Ensifer sp. PDNC004: one gene and its partners. The main gene of each other region encodes a partner of the protein of the gene in region 3 in a complex. Links are inferred from orthologs where the notes say so. Each region holds a gene or a part of one and is shown on either strand. Other genes may lie near its edges.

The links. The genes of interacting proteins can lie anywhere in the genome.
Region 1: the proteins of dnaN (region 3) and JVX98_RS15435 are in contact, whole or in part, in a solved structure (PDB 1OK7), measured with the Escherichia coli proteins. The link is inferred for Ensifer sp. PDNC004 from one-to-one orthologs.
Region 2: the proteins of dnaN (region 3) and JVX98_RS21555 are in contact, whole or in part, in a cryo-EM structure (PDB 8GIZ), measured with the Escherichia coli proteins. The link is inferred for Ensifer sp. PDNC004 from one-to-one orthologs.

Annotation. Positions count from the first base shown.
Region 1 is NZ_CP070353.1:1,469,152-1,472,758, reverse strand. What follows is about bases 771-3,607. They hold JVX98_RS15435 (DNA polymerase IV), read right to left. Parts: upstream 2,917-3,607; coding sequence 1,624-2,916; downstream 771-1,623. Other genes in these bases: JVX98_RS15430 (hypothetical protein), read right to left, coding at 3,084-3,607; JVX98_RS15440 (L,D-transpeptidase family protein), read right to left, coding at 771-1,484. Also shown: dnaE (DNA polymerase III subunit alpha), read left to right, coding at 1-145; more of JVX98_RS15440, read right to left, coding at 255-770. UniProt on the Escherichia coli protein: Poorly processive, error-prone DNA polymerase involved in translesion repair and untargeted mutagenesis. Copies undamaged DNA at stalled replication forks, which arise in vivo from mismatched or misaligned primer ends.
Region 2 is NZ_CP070353.1:2,723,974-2,727,665, forward strand. Bases 771-3,692 are described here. They hold JVX98_RS21555 (DNA polymerase III subunit gamma/tau), read right to left. Parts: upstream 3,205-3,692; coding sequence 1,336-3,204; downstream 771-1,335. Other genes in these bases: recR (recombination mediator RecR), read right to left, coding at 771-829; JVX98_RS21550 (YbaB/EbfC family nucleoid-associated protein), read right to left, coding at 973-1,296; JVX98_RS21565 (HIT family protein), read left to right, coding at 3,412-3,692. Also shown: JVX98_RS21540 (lytic murein transglycosylase), read right to left, coding at 1-213; more of recR, read right to left, coding at 224-770. UniProt on the Escherichia coli protein: Part of the beta sliding clamp loading complex, which hydrolyzes ATP to load the beta clamp onto primed DNA to form the DNA replication pre-initiation complex.
Region 3 is NZ_CP070353.1:2,587,846-2,592,253, reverse strand. What follows is about bases 761-3,627. They hold dnaN (DNA polymerase III subunit beta), read right to left. Parts: upstream 2,820-3,627; coding sequence 1,701-2,819; downstream 761-1,700. Other genes in these bases: rsmI (16S rRNA (cytidine(1402)-2'-O)-methyltransferase), read left to right, coding at 3,071-3,627; pmtA (phospholipid N-methyltransferase PmtA), read right to left, coding at 861-1,463; JVX98_RS20815 (histidine phosphatase family protein), read right to left, coding at 761-856. In the rest of the region: pyrF (orotidine-5'-phosphate decarboxylase), read right to left, coding at 1-265; more of JVX98_RS20815, read right to left, coding at 269-760; more of rsmI, read left to right, coding at 3,628-4,000; JVX98_RS20795 (YraN family protein), read left to right, coding at 3,990-4,358. UniProt on the Escherichia coli protein: Confers DNA tethering and processivity to DNA polymerases and other proteins. Acts as a clamp, forming a ring around DNA (a reaction catalyzed by the clamp-loading complex) which diffuses in an ATP-independent manner freely and bidirectionally along dsDNA.

The DNA of each region.
Region 1 (3,607 bases), 1.1 Mb from region 3 along the record:
CGATGGTCTCGTCTCCTTCGTCGTCATCAAGGACAACGGCCAGCGCGAGATCGAGGTGGAGCTGAGCGAGAAGTTCCGGATTTCACCGGAGATCGCTGCAGCACTGCGCTCGGCGCCGGGCGTCATCGACGTCGAACTGGTGTAATCCGAGAGGGGTTCCGCTCGATCGCAGTGGAGCGGCGTCTGAGCAGGTTTGGAACCTCGCGACCGGCGGCCGGACGCTGGTCGGGTGTCGTTTGCCGGTCTGGAGCGGATCAGTCGCCCGGACGTGTCCGGGTGATGGTGATGAAATCGGTGCCCTGACCGGTCTCCAGTCCGCTTTCCATATCGGCGATCGACAGCGATGAGCCTTCGGCGAGCAACGCTTCCACGCGCTTGCGCACATCGTCGGAAATCGTCATGCGCGCGAGCGTGCGCTGGATTCCATTATAGGCGAAGGGATCGGCCTCCATGGAGATGCCGAGGCGCTTCCTCGTCGAGGCGGGCAGGTGGTTCTCAAGCGAGACGCCGAACCATTTGCCTTCGGCACCTTGCTCCTCATTGTGGCGGAACTGGAGGAAATGGGTTCCGAGTGCCTCTTCCGGCTTGTCGATCGTAAGCCCGGCCTCAAAGAGCGGCTTGAAGCCTTGCCGCACGAGGATCTTGCCGTTCTGCGGCGGCGTACGGCCGGCCTTGCGCAGAAGCCTGTCGGTCAGTTCAGGCGTCAGCTTGCCGTCGCCGTCGAGGCCCTCGCTTGCCTGGAAGGCGCGCAGGGCCGCAATCGTCGCTGGCCCGGCATGACCGTCGATCGCACCGGGTGCGTAGCCGAGGAAATCGAGGGACGACTGAACCTCGCGCATGGTGTCGCGTGCGTCGCTGCGGGTGATCAGGATCCGGATTGGCTCCTCGGTGGATCGCGCCGAATGGGCGCCGCCGGGTGGCTCCCGCATTGCCACTTCCACCGGCGTGTCGCCGGCCTGGCTGATCGCGGGTCTCAGTGGCACGTCGGAAAGTGGTGGCTGGAGGTCGATCGGAGCCGGTCGGAAGAGCAGGGCGCTCTTAACCTCCAGGGGCGTTATCTGCCGGTCGGAGATCAGCACGTGCACGCCGCGCTCGGTCATCTTGAAGAGCGAGGCGGCAAATTGGCTCGGCAACCGCACGCAGCCATGAGAGGCCGGATAGTCCGGCACGTGATTGGAGCCGTGCAGCGCAATGCCCGACCAGGTGAGCCGCTGCATGAAGGGCATCGGCGCGTTCGAATAGATGTTCGACTTGTGATGGCGCCGCTTTTCGAGGATCGAAAAGATGCCCGATGGCGTGGTGTGACCCGCCTTGCCGGTCGAGACCGGCGACGTCGCAATGACAGCGTCCCCGTCATAGACGACGAGCGATTGCTGGTCCTTCGAGACGATGATCTGCAGCGGCCCGCGACTGCCTGCAAAACCGGTGGCCGGCGACAAGAGCAGTGCGACGACGCTGGCGGTGAGAGCGAAACGCGATACCATACACTCAACCCAACACGTGACTTGGCGGACAAGCCTAGTCGCCAATCTTTAAGGAATTCATCCTGATGTGTGTGGGGTCGATCAAGGTTGCGTGATCGCTCTGCGAGGTGTGTCTGCTGCGGCAAGCGCGCCTGCGGTCTTATGGATCGCGTTTTCTGGTGCCGAACGTGTAGCCGGTTTCGACGCTCGCCTTGCCGAACTTGTCGCGCAGCCTGTTCATCGCGTCCTCGGCCGCAGCGCGTCTGGTGGCCGCGGGATCGACAAGATCCGGCGGATCGGCGAGGTCCGGGGCGGAGAGATCGCTGACGCCGATGCCGATCAGCCGATACTTCGTTCCGTCCGCCTCTTTTTCGAGAAGCTGCAGGCCGATGCGGAAGATGCGGTCGGCAAGGCGGGTAGGGCTGTCCAGGCGCCGGTTGCGGGTGCGGATCTTGAAGTCGGCGGTTTTGAGCTTGAGAACGACCGTCTGGCCGGCGAGCTCGGACTTTCGCAGCCGGTGAGCCACCTGCTCGCTGAGGCGCCGCAGATGCGTGACAAGGTCGTCATAGCGCGCGATATCGTCGTTGAACGTCGTCTCTGCGGATACGCTCTTGGCTTCGCCGTCGATTTCGACCGCTCTCTCGTCGAGCCCGCGCGACAGGCGGAAGAGCCGCTGCCCCATAGTGCCGTAGCGGCGCATGAGGTCGCCTTCCTCCATGGTCTGCAATTGCCCGATCGTGCGCACGCCGTCACGCTCCAGCGTCGCGGCAAAGGCCTTGCCGACGCCCCAGATCAGGGTCACCGGCTTTTCCCGCAGGAAGTCCAGCGCTTCGGCCTGGCCGATGACGGAAAAGCCGCGCGGCTTTTGCAGGTCGGACGCCACCTTGGCGAGGAACTTGCAATAGGAGAGGCCGACCGAGACGGTGATGCCGATCTCCAACTCGATCCGGCGGGCAAGACGCGCAAGCGTGCGCGCCGGCGGATCGTGATGCAGCCGCTCCGTGCCGCTGAGTTCGAGGAAGGCCTCGTCGATCGACAGCGGCTGCACCAGCGGTGTCAGTTCCTGCATCAGCGTGCGCACCTCGCGGCCGACACGCGCGTATTTCTCCATATTGGGCTTGATGACGATCGCCTGCGGGCAGGCTTCCAGCGCCTTGAACATCGGCATCGCCGAGCGCACGCCGTGAATGCGGGCGACGTAGCAGGCGGTGGATACCACGCCGCGCTTGCCGCCACCGATGATCACCGGCTTGTCGGCGAGCTCCGGGTTGTCGCGCTTCTCGATCGAGGCATAGAAGGCGTCACAATCGATGTGCGCCAGCGTCAGGTCATAGAGCTCAGCATGCCGCAGAATGCGCGGGCTGCCGCAGGCTAGGCAGCGCCGCACCGACGCCGCCTGTTCCTTGAGGCAGTCGCGGCAGAAGCCTGGAAAGTGAGCAGCGCTGTCGGGCATATCGGGAACAAATATTGAACATTGCGACCTTAGGCTCTACTCTAGCGAGTCTCAAGGAGGCGCGATTGGAAATCACAATGCAATTGTCGCCGTTGAAAAGGATCGCCAGGCGCGTCTCGCGCAGCGCCGGCGGGGCTGAGTTTGCGCCGACGGGCAGCCGGTCCGGGCTAGCCGCGGAAATGCGCGCGAATGGCCGCGGCTGCCTCCGGCCAATCGGCGACGGCACGAATGTCTGCGTCGATCTTCGGCGCGAGCGCCTTGAAATCCGAGTCGGCCATGAGGTTGATCGGCAGGCAGGACGGCGCGTGATCCTTCACCGATCGCAAATTGCGAAGCATGTCGTCGATGAAGACCAGCGGGACGGTTCGGCCGCCGTGAAGTTTTTGGACGATCGGGCCCTTGGGCTCTTCGGACGCAAGCAGCGGATAGGGAAGGCCAAGCTGATCGAGAAGCGCGCGGCGGACCGTGGCGTGCTGCGGCGGCATCGCGGTCAGAAAGACGATGTCGGCTTCCTCCGACAATGCGGACAGGGTCTCCACGGCTCTGGCGGCGGGCGTCTGCCAACGATCCTGCGAGCCGTAGAAGGCGTCGAGCAGGATTTTGACCTCCGGCTCCGCCACCGGCTGCTCGTCGGCATGCGTGATGATGTTGCCGGTCAGGCGGAACGACCGGGGCAGCAGCACATGGCCGC
Region 2 (3,692 bases), 140 kb from region 3 along the record:
GGATCCCGCCGAAATGCCCGCCTTCTTCGCTTCCGGCCACAGGTCATTCTGCAACCAGGTGCGGAATTGCGCCTCCACATCGGCCTTGGTGGCGGCGTGGGCGGGGAGGCTGAGAGCGAGGAACGCTGCGACGGCGGCGAGGAGGTGTGCACGGAGATTGCCTCCCTCTGCACGACCGGAAAACAGCGAACGAACCAGAGACTTCAAACGCATCGGCATCCCTTCAGATCGACGTGCGGGCACGAAGGGCAGCTGCCAGCGTGCCCTCGTCGAGATAGTCGAGCTCGCCACCGACGGGCACGCCATGGGCAAGCCGGGTGATCTTCACCTCCATGCCTTCGAGCTGGTCGGTGATGTAGTGCGCCGTGGTCTGGCCCTCGACGGTGGCGTTGACGGCGATGATCAGTTCGCGCACACCGCCATTGGCGACGCGTTGCACCAGGCCCTTGATGTTGAGGTCGTCGGGACCGACGCCGTCGAGCGGCGAGAGCGTGCCGCCGAGCACGTGATAGGCGGCGTTCATCGCGCCGGCGCGCTCCAGCGCCCAGAGGTCGGAGACGTCCTCGACAACGATGAGCACGGAGTGGTCGCGACGCTCGTCGGAACAGACGGTGCAGGGATCGATCGTATCGACATTGCCGCAGCAAGAGCAGATGCGGACCTTGCGGTGCGCTTCGCCCATCGCGTCGGCGAGCGGACCCAGCAACTGGTCCTTCTTCTTGACGAGATGGAGGGCGGCACGCCGTGCGGAGCGTGGCCCAAGCCCCGGGACTTTCGCCAGGAGCTGGATGAGTTTTTCGATTTCGGGGCCGGTGACTCGTTTTGCCATGCGGCGCTTTTAGCCCATATCGGCCCGAAACGGAATCGCCTTCGAAACGCCGTCAACGCGGCATCCGGCGGCTCTCATCGTCGGCATGCAAAGGAAGCGGTCGGCAAGACCGCCCGCTTCCTGAACTTAACGCCTGGAAGCGATCAGAACGGCAGCTTCATGCCGGGCGGGATCGGCAGGCCGGCGGTCAGCTCGCGGGTCTTTTCCGCCTGCACGGCCTCGGCCTTGTCCTTGGCGTCCTTGTGGGCGGCGACGATCAGGTCTTCGAGGATCTCGACGTCGTCTTCCTTGAACAGCGAGGGATCGATCTTCAGGCTCTTGAGGGTGCCCTTGCCGTCGAGGCGAACCATGACGAGGCCACCGCCGGAGGTGCCGTCGACTTCGAGTGCGGCGATTTCCGCCTGCATCTTCTCCATCTTGGCCTGCATTTCCTTGACCTTGCCCATCATCCCCATGATGTCGCGCATCGTCGTCTCCTGTTCTTCTGTTTCTGCTCGCAGACGGGATTATTCGATGTCGTCGCCAGGGACGATATCGCCGTCGGCGGATTCGGCTGTGGCCGGAGCCTGGCTCTCGACCTCTTCTTCAACGGCGCGAATGCGCACGTCGGTGATCTTGGCGCCCGGGAACCGGGCGAGAATGGCGGCGACATCGGGATCCTGGCGTGCGTCGTTGACGCGCTGCTCCTGCGCCCGCTGTTCCGCCTCGATCAGTGTCGGCTCGCCGGCCTCGCGGCTGTAGCTGACGATCCAGTGGATACCGGTCCATTCCTTGAGCTTGACCGCAACTTCGCCAAGCAGGGTCTTAGGCGCGTCGTCCGAGACGTTGACGTCGAGACGACCGGGCTCGATCCGCACGAGCCGCAGGAAACCGCGCACGAGCGTCTTCAGCTTGATGTCGCGGTTCTTGGCGCAGAGATCGGCGATGTCGGCGATCGAATTGACCGGCACCGACGGCTGCGGCTTGGCCGCAGGCGCCGCCATCGGGCGTTCTTCGATGCGGCCGACGGCAACCGCCTGGGGTGCTACGTCCGGCACGGCGCGCAGCATGGTCGCGCCATTGCTCGTCGGGCGTTGCACCGGCATCGGCTGCGATGCCTGGGCCGACACGGACACGGAAGCCTGGGCCTGAGCGCCGCCGCCGCTTCCACCCGAAGGTCCAGGACGAGCGCCGCCGCCTTCATTGCCGGAAAGCTCCAGCAAGCGCCGCGCAGCCTCTTCCGGCGCCGGCAGATGCGCCGCATGCGCCAGGCGGATCAGCACCATTTCGGCGGCACCCGCCGGGCGCGACGAGCTTTCGGCTTCCGGAATACCCTTGAGCAGCATCTGCCAGATGCGCGACAGCGCGGTGACCGCGACGCTTTCGGCGAAAGCAGCACCGCGGGTGCGCTCGATCTCGCTCAAGGACTGGTCGTTGACCGCCTCGGGCACGTATTTCATTCGGGTGACGAGATGGGTGAAATCGGCAAGGTCGGTCAAGACGACCGTCGGGTTGGCGCCGGCCTCATACTGAGCCGTGAATTCCTCGAGGGCCGCGGCGACATCGCCTTTGACGACGTGTTCGAACAGATCGACGATGCGGGCGCGGTCGGCAAGGCCGAGCATCGAGCGTACGGTCTCCACCTCGACGGCACCGCCGCCGTGGGCGATCGCCTGGTCGAGCAGTGACAGGCCGTCTCGGGCAGAGCCTTCGGCGGCGCGGGCGACCATGGCGAGCGCCTCCGGATCGAAGGGGACGCCTTCCTTGCCGAGGATCGTCGAAAACAGGCCGACGAGATCCGATGCGCTGATGCGGCGCAGGTCGAAGCGCTGGCAGCGCGACAGAACCGTGATCGGCACTTTGCGGATTTCGGTGGTGGCGAAGATGAACTTCACGTGCTCCGGCGGCTCTTCGAGCGTCTTCAGCAGGCCGTTGAAAGCCTGGGTCGAGAGCATGTGCACTTCGTCGATGATGTAGACTTTGTAGCGCGCCGAAACCGGGCGGTAGCGGACCTGCTCGATGATCTCGCGGATATCGTCGATGCCGGTGTGCGAAGCGGCGTCCATTTCGATGACGTCGACATGACGTCCATCCATGATCGCCTGGCAATGTTCGCCGGGAACGCGCAGGTCGATCGTCGGCCGGTCGATATCCGGCGTCTTATAGTTCAGCGCGCGAGCGAGGATGCGGGCGGTGGTGGTCTTGCCGACCCCGCGCACGCCGGTCAGCATATAGGCCTGGGCGATGCGACCGGTTTCGAACGCGTTGGTGAGCGTGCGCACCATCGGTTCCTGTCCGACCATCAGGTCGGAGAAATCCTTGGGGCGATATTTGCGCGCCAGAACACGGTAGGCGGCTGGTTTCTCAACGGATGAAATGGACGTATCGTCGCTCATCGACCCTGCCGCTGTTCGAACTCTTGTCCCGACAGGACGGAAAAGGTGGGAGGCTGGCACGATGACCCGTGCCGGAGCTCGTTGGGGCTGCTTCCTTCCGGACCTGACCCGGTTGGCGAGTGGCTCGTCCACCACCAACCTCCCGGCTTCCATATCGGCAATATCGAAAGCAAATGCAAGCCAAGCCATCAAAAAACTGATATCGATATGCAAAACAAAGCGAATCCGCCATTCTCAATAGCCAAGGAGAACCCGTTGACGACCTTCACCCTCGACGAGCGGCTCGAACGCGACGGCATTCCGATCGCCTCGATCGGGCTTTGCCAGATGCGGCTGATGAACGACCGCCGCTGGCCCTGGCTCGTGCTCATTCCGCAGCGTGAAGGCATCTCCGAGATCTTCGACCTCACCCCGCTCGACCAGACGATGCTGACCTTCGAGACGACCATGGCGGCAACAGCGCTGAAGAAGGTCACCGGCGCCGAGAA
Region 3 (4,408 bases):
TCAGCATCGACATGCCCATCTTGGTGATGTTCTCGACGCCCTTGGCCACAGTGTTGTCGATGTCGAGCAGCTTCATGTCGAGGAAGACCTTCTTGCCGCTCTTGGCCAGGTCGCGCGCGAATTCCAGGCCGCCGGCAAAGACCAGCTGGTAGCCGATCTTGTAGAAGGAGACGTCGTTTCCGAGCGTCGACACGATCTTCTCGGCATCCGCAATCGTCGGAAGGTCGAGGCCAACGATCAGTCTGTCGCGCGCGGTTTCGGTCATCGTCTAAATCCCCTGCCAGTGTTCCATCGGGGTCCAGTCGCATGCGACGGCTCGATCCGCAAGGCGGAAAGCAAAGACATTGCCGCCGCCGCCACCCTTCTGGTCGGCGGCGCGCGAGATCGGCGCGCCGGTGAGCCGGCATTTCAGAAGCGTGCCGACGCCGCCATGGCCCACGAAGGCGATCGGGATCTTCGGGTCGTGATCGCCGAGGATCCGAAAGACCGCATTCGAGATGCGGGCCTGGGCGTCGATCGCGCGCTCCCAGCCCTTGAAGCTCTCGGTGGGATTGGCGAAGAACCAGTCGGCCGCCTTCTCGAATTCCGGCGGCGGCAGGAAGCCGGTGGCCGACCGATCGTTCTCGCCCATGTCGTGATGGACCTCGACCGTCACGCCGGCCGCATCGGCCATCAGTTGTGCGGTCTCGATCGCCTTGGTTTCGTCGCTCGAAACGATCCGTCCGAGCGAACGCACCCAGGGCAATCGGGCGGTGATGACCGCGCGTTCGCGGCCAACAGTGGAAAGTCCCCATTGCGGGACGGGCACATCAGGATCGATCTGGACCTGCGGATGGGTGACGTAGATGCCGAACATCCCGTCAGTGCGCCCGGCGATAGACCCAGAGCTGCGCCGGCGGAATGTTGCGCACGACGAAGTCGAGATGCTGGATGCTGTAGCGGTCCGGCATGGCAACGACGGGCGACAAAGGTCCGTAGGAAATCTGCACGACCGGCCGGCCGACCGGAATGCGCGACAACAGATCGTCGATCAGTTCGACGCGCCGGTGCATCGGGAAGTTCAGAAGCGGAACGGCGGAGACGACGCTGTCGAAGGTCTGGCCATTGAGTTCGCCAAGGGTATGCTCCAGATCGAAAGCATCGCCGTTGATGAAGTTGACGCCGTTGAAGTTGGTCTTGAGCTGATTGTAGAAATCGGTCGAATACTCGATCGACACGAGATTGGACGGCTCAAGGCCACGTTCCAGGATCGCCTTGGTGATGACGCCAGTGCCGGGGCCGAGCTCAAGAACCGGAAGGCCCGAGGCCGGGTTGATGACGCTCGCCATTCGGCGCGCGGTGACGGAGGAGGTCGGCAGGATCGCGCCGACGGCCTTGGCGTTACTCATCCATCCCTTGAAAAAGCGAATCTCCTCGTCGAACTTCCGTCCGAGCCGTTCCTTCACCTTCACGCGCAAATTCATTGAACCCCTCAAAACCGCTGTCCTCTCCTCGCACAGGCCGTCCGCGCAAAATTCCCCACCCGGTGATTCGAGCCGGTGGCGGCGGCGTCAACATAATGTGTCCCCATCTGCGGCAAAAACAAGTCTGTCTGCGCCTGAAAGCGTTCGCTTATCAACAGCCCGCAAATGCCGCGGCCAACAAAAAACCCGCCACGCGCGGGCGCGACGGGTTGGCAATTCGTGCCGCGTCAGGCCCGGCTACACGCGCATCGGCATGAGCACATAGAGCGCATCTTCAGCGGCCAGATCACGGACGAGCGTCGGCGAGCCCGGGTCTGCCAGCATGAAGATCGCATCGGTGCCGGTCAGTTGCGACGTAATGTCGAGCAGGTACTTGGCGTTGAAGCCGATTTCGAGCGGATCGTGGTCGTAGCCGACGGGCAGTTCTTCCGTAGCACTGCCGGAATCCGGATTGTTGACCGTCAGCGTCATCTGGCCTTCGTTCAGCGCCAGCTTGACGGCGCGGCCACGCTCGGACGAGATCGTCGATACGCGGTCGACGGCCTGGGCGAAGGACTGGCAATCGACGCGCAGTTCCTTGTCGTTGTTGGCCGGGATGACGCGCTGGTAGTCGGGGAAGGTGCCGTCGATCAGCTTCGAGGTCATGACGATCGAGCCCATTGTCAGGCGGATCTTGGCGTCGGAGACTTCGACGGTGACGACGAGATCCGGGTTGTCGAGCAGCTTCTGCAATTCGCTGACGGTCTTGCGCGGGATGATGATGCCCGGCATGCCTTCGGAGCCGGACGGCGCTTCGACGTCGGCGCGCGCCAGACGGTGGCCGTCGGTTGCGACGGCGCGCAGCTTCAGTTCACCCTTGCTTTCGACCGTGTGGACGAAGATGCCGTTGAGATAGTAGCGGGTTTCCTCGGTCGAGATCGCGAACTGGGTGCGATCGATCAACATCTTGAGGTCGGTCGCCTTGAGGCGGAACGAATGCGAGAAACTGCCGGCGGTCAGGTCCGGGAAGTCGGATTGCGGCAGGCACTGCAGCGAGAACTTGGAGCGGCCCGAGGCGACGGTCATCGCCGTGCCTTCGGCGTTGGTGGCAAGCAGCACTTCCGAACCGTCGGGCAGCTTGCGCACGATGTCATAGAGCAGGTGTGCCGGCACGGTGGTCGCGCCCGCCTGTTCCACCTGCGCCGGCGTCGCCTCGGTGATTTCGAGGTCGAGGTCGGTCGCCTTCATTTCGAGGCTGGCGCCGTCGGAACGCAGGAGCACGTTCGAGAGGATCGGGATCGTGTTTCGCCGCTCCACCACGCGGTGCACGTGGTTCAGCGATTTCAGGAGGTTGGATCGCTCGAGAGTAATGCGCATGGGATGCCGCTTTCAACCATTGCCCGGCGGGCGAACGTCCGCCTGAGCGTCAACTGCGAGTGCCCCGGCCGACCGACCGGATAGATGTGGACCGGCAAAATGGCAGAAAGAGCGCCCGGAAAGCAAGGGGTTTGAGGGCTTCTGTCCCCAGATGCAGCACGTAGGCCCGCCGTCTTGCCCTTGCTCTGTCATGGTGGCTCACTCATAAAGGCCCGATAGACACATCGGTCAGCACGATCAGGACGTTACAGGTGGAAAAGCAGAAGACAGCGGAACCGGCAGGCGGACAGAGGGAGCGCAGCTACCGGCTGCACAATGTAAGCGTTCCGGCCCGCCCCCTCGATGCCGCGCTCTATCTGGTGGCGACCCCGATCGGCAATCTCGGCGATATTACGTTGCGGGCGCTGGAAACGCTGGCCGGCGCCGATGTGCTTGCCTGCGAGGACACCCGGGTCACGCGTGTGCTGCTCGACCGCTACGGCATCGTCAATCGTCCCTACGCCTACCACGAGCACAATGCCGACGAGGTCGGGCCGCGCCTGCTGGCAGCACTTGCGGAGGGGCGTTCGGTCGCGCTGGTCTCCGATGCCGGCACACCGCTGGTCTCCGACCCCGGCTACCGGCTGGGCCAGCTTGCGATCGAAGCCGGACATCGGGTCGTGCCGATCCCCGGCGCCTCGGCGCCGCTGGCAGCCCTCGTCGGCTCCGGCCTGCCGAACGACGCTTTCCTCTTTGCCGGTTTCCTGCCGACCAAGGACAAGGCCAAGCGCGATCGCCTCAGGGAACTCGCCGCCGTGCCGGCAACCATCCTGTTCTTCGAATCTCCGCACCGGATCGCTGCCACGGTTGCCGCGGCGGCCGACGTTTTGGGGGAGGGCCGGCGGGCGTCCGTCTGCCGCGAATTGACCAAGACCTTCGAGGAGTTTCGCCGCGGCACGCTCGGCGAACTTGCCGTTCATTATGAACAGGCGGGGCCGGTCAAGGGCGAGATCGTGCTCGTCATCGGCCCTCCTGACGCCGCGCCCGAACCGGAAGCGGCCGATGTCGATGCGTTGCTGCAAAGCCTCGTCGCCGATATGCCCACCGGAAAGGCGGCAACCGAAGCCGCCCGCCAGACGGGCCTGCCGCGCAAGGAACTCTATGACCGGCTGCTGCAACTGAAGGAGCGCCATGACGACTGATGGCGGCGACAGGCGGAAGCTGAAGGCGCTGAGGCGAGGATACCTTGCCGAATACCGCGCCGCGCTTTGTCTCCTGCTCAAGGGCTACCGCATCGTCGCGATGCGCCATCGCACCAAGCTTGGCGAGATCGACATCATCGCAAGGCGGGGCGATCTCATCGCCTGCGTCGAGGTCAAGGCCCGCCGCTCGGCCGAAGACGGCGTCTTTGCCGTAACGGCGACGGCACAGAGGCGCATTCGTGCCGCAAGCGATCTCTGGCTGGCGAAACAGCCGGATTTCAACAGGCTTTCCGTACGTTACGACATCGTCACGGTGACGCCCTGGGGCTGGCCGCGGCACCTGCCGGATGCGTTCTGAGCCGGTACCGGATGACGGAAAATGATCGTCTTGTTCCGTCCGGGTCTCCC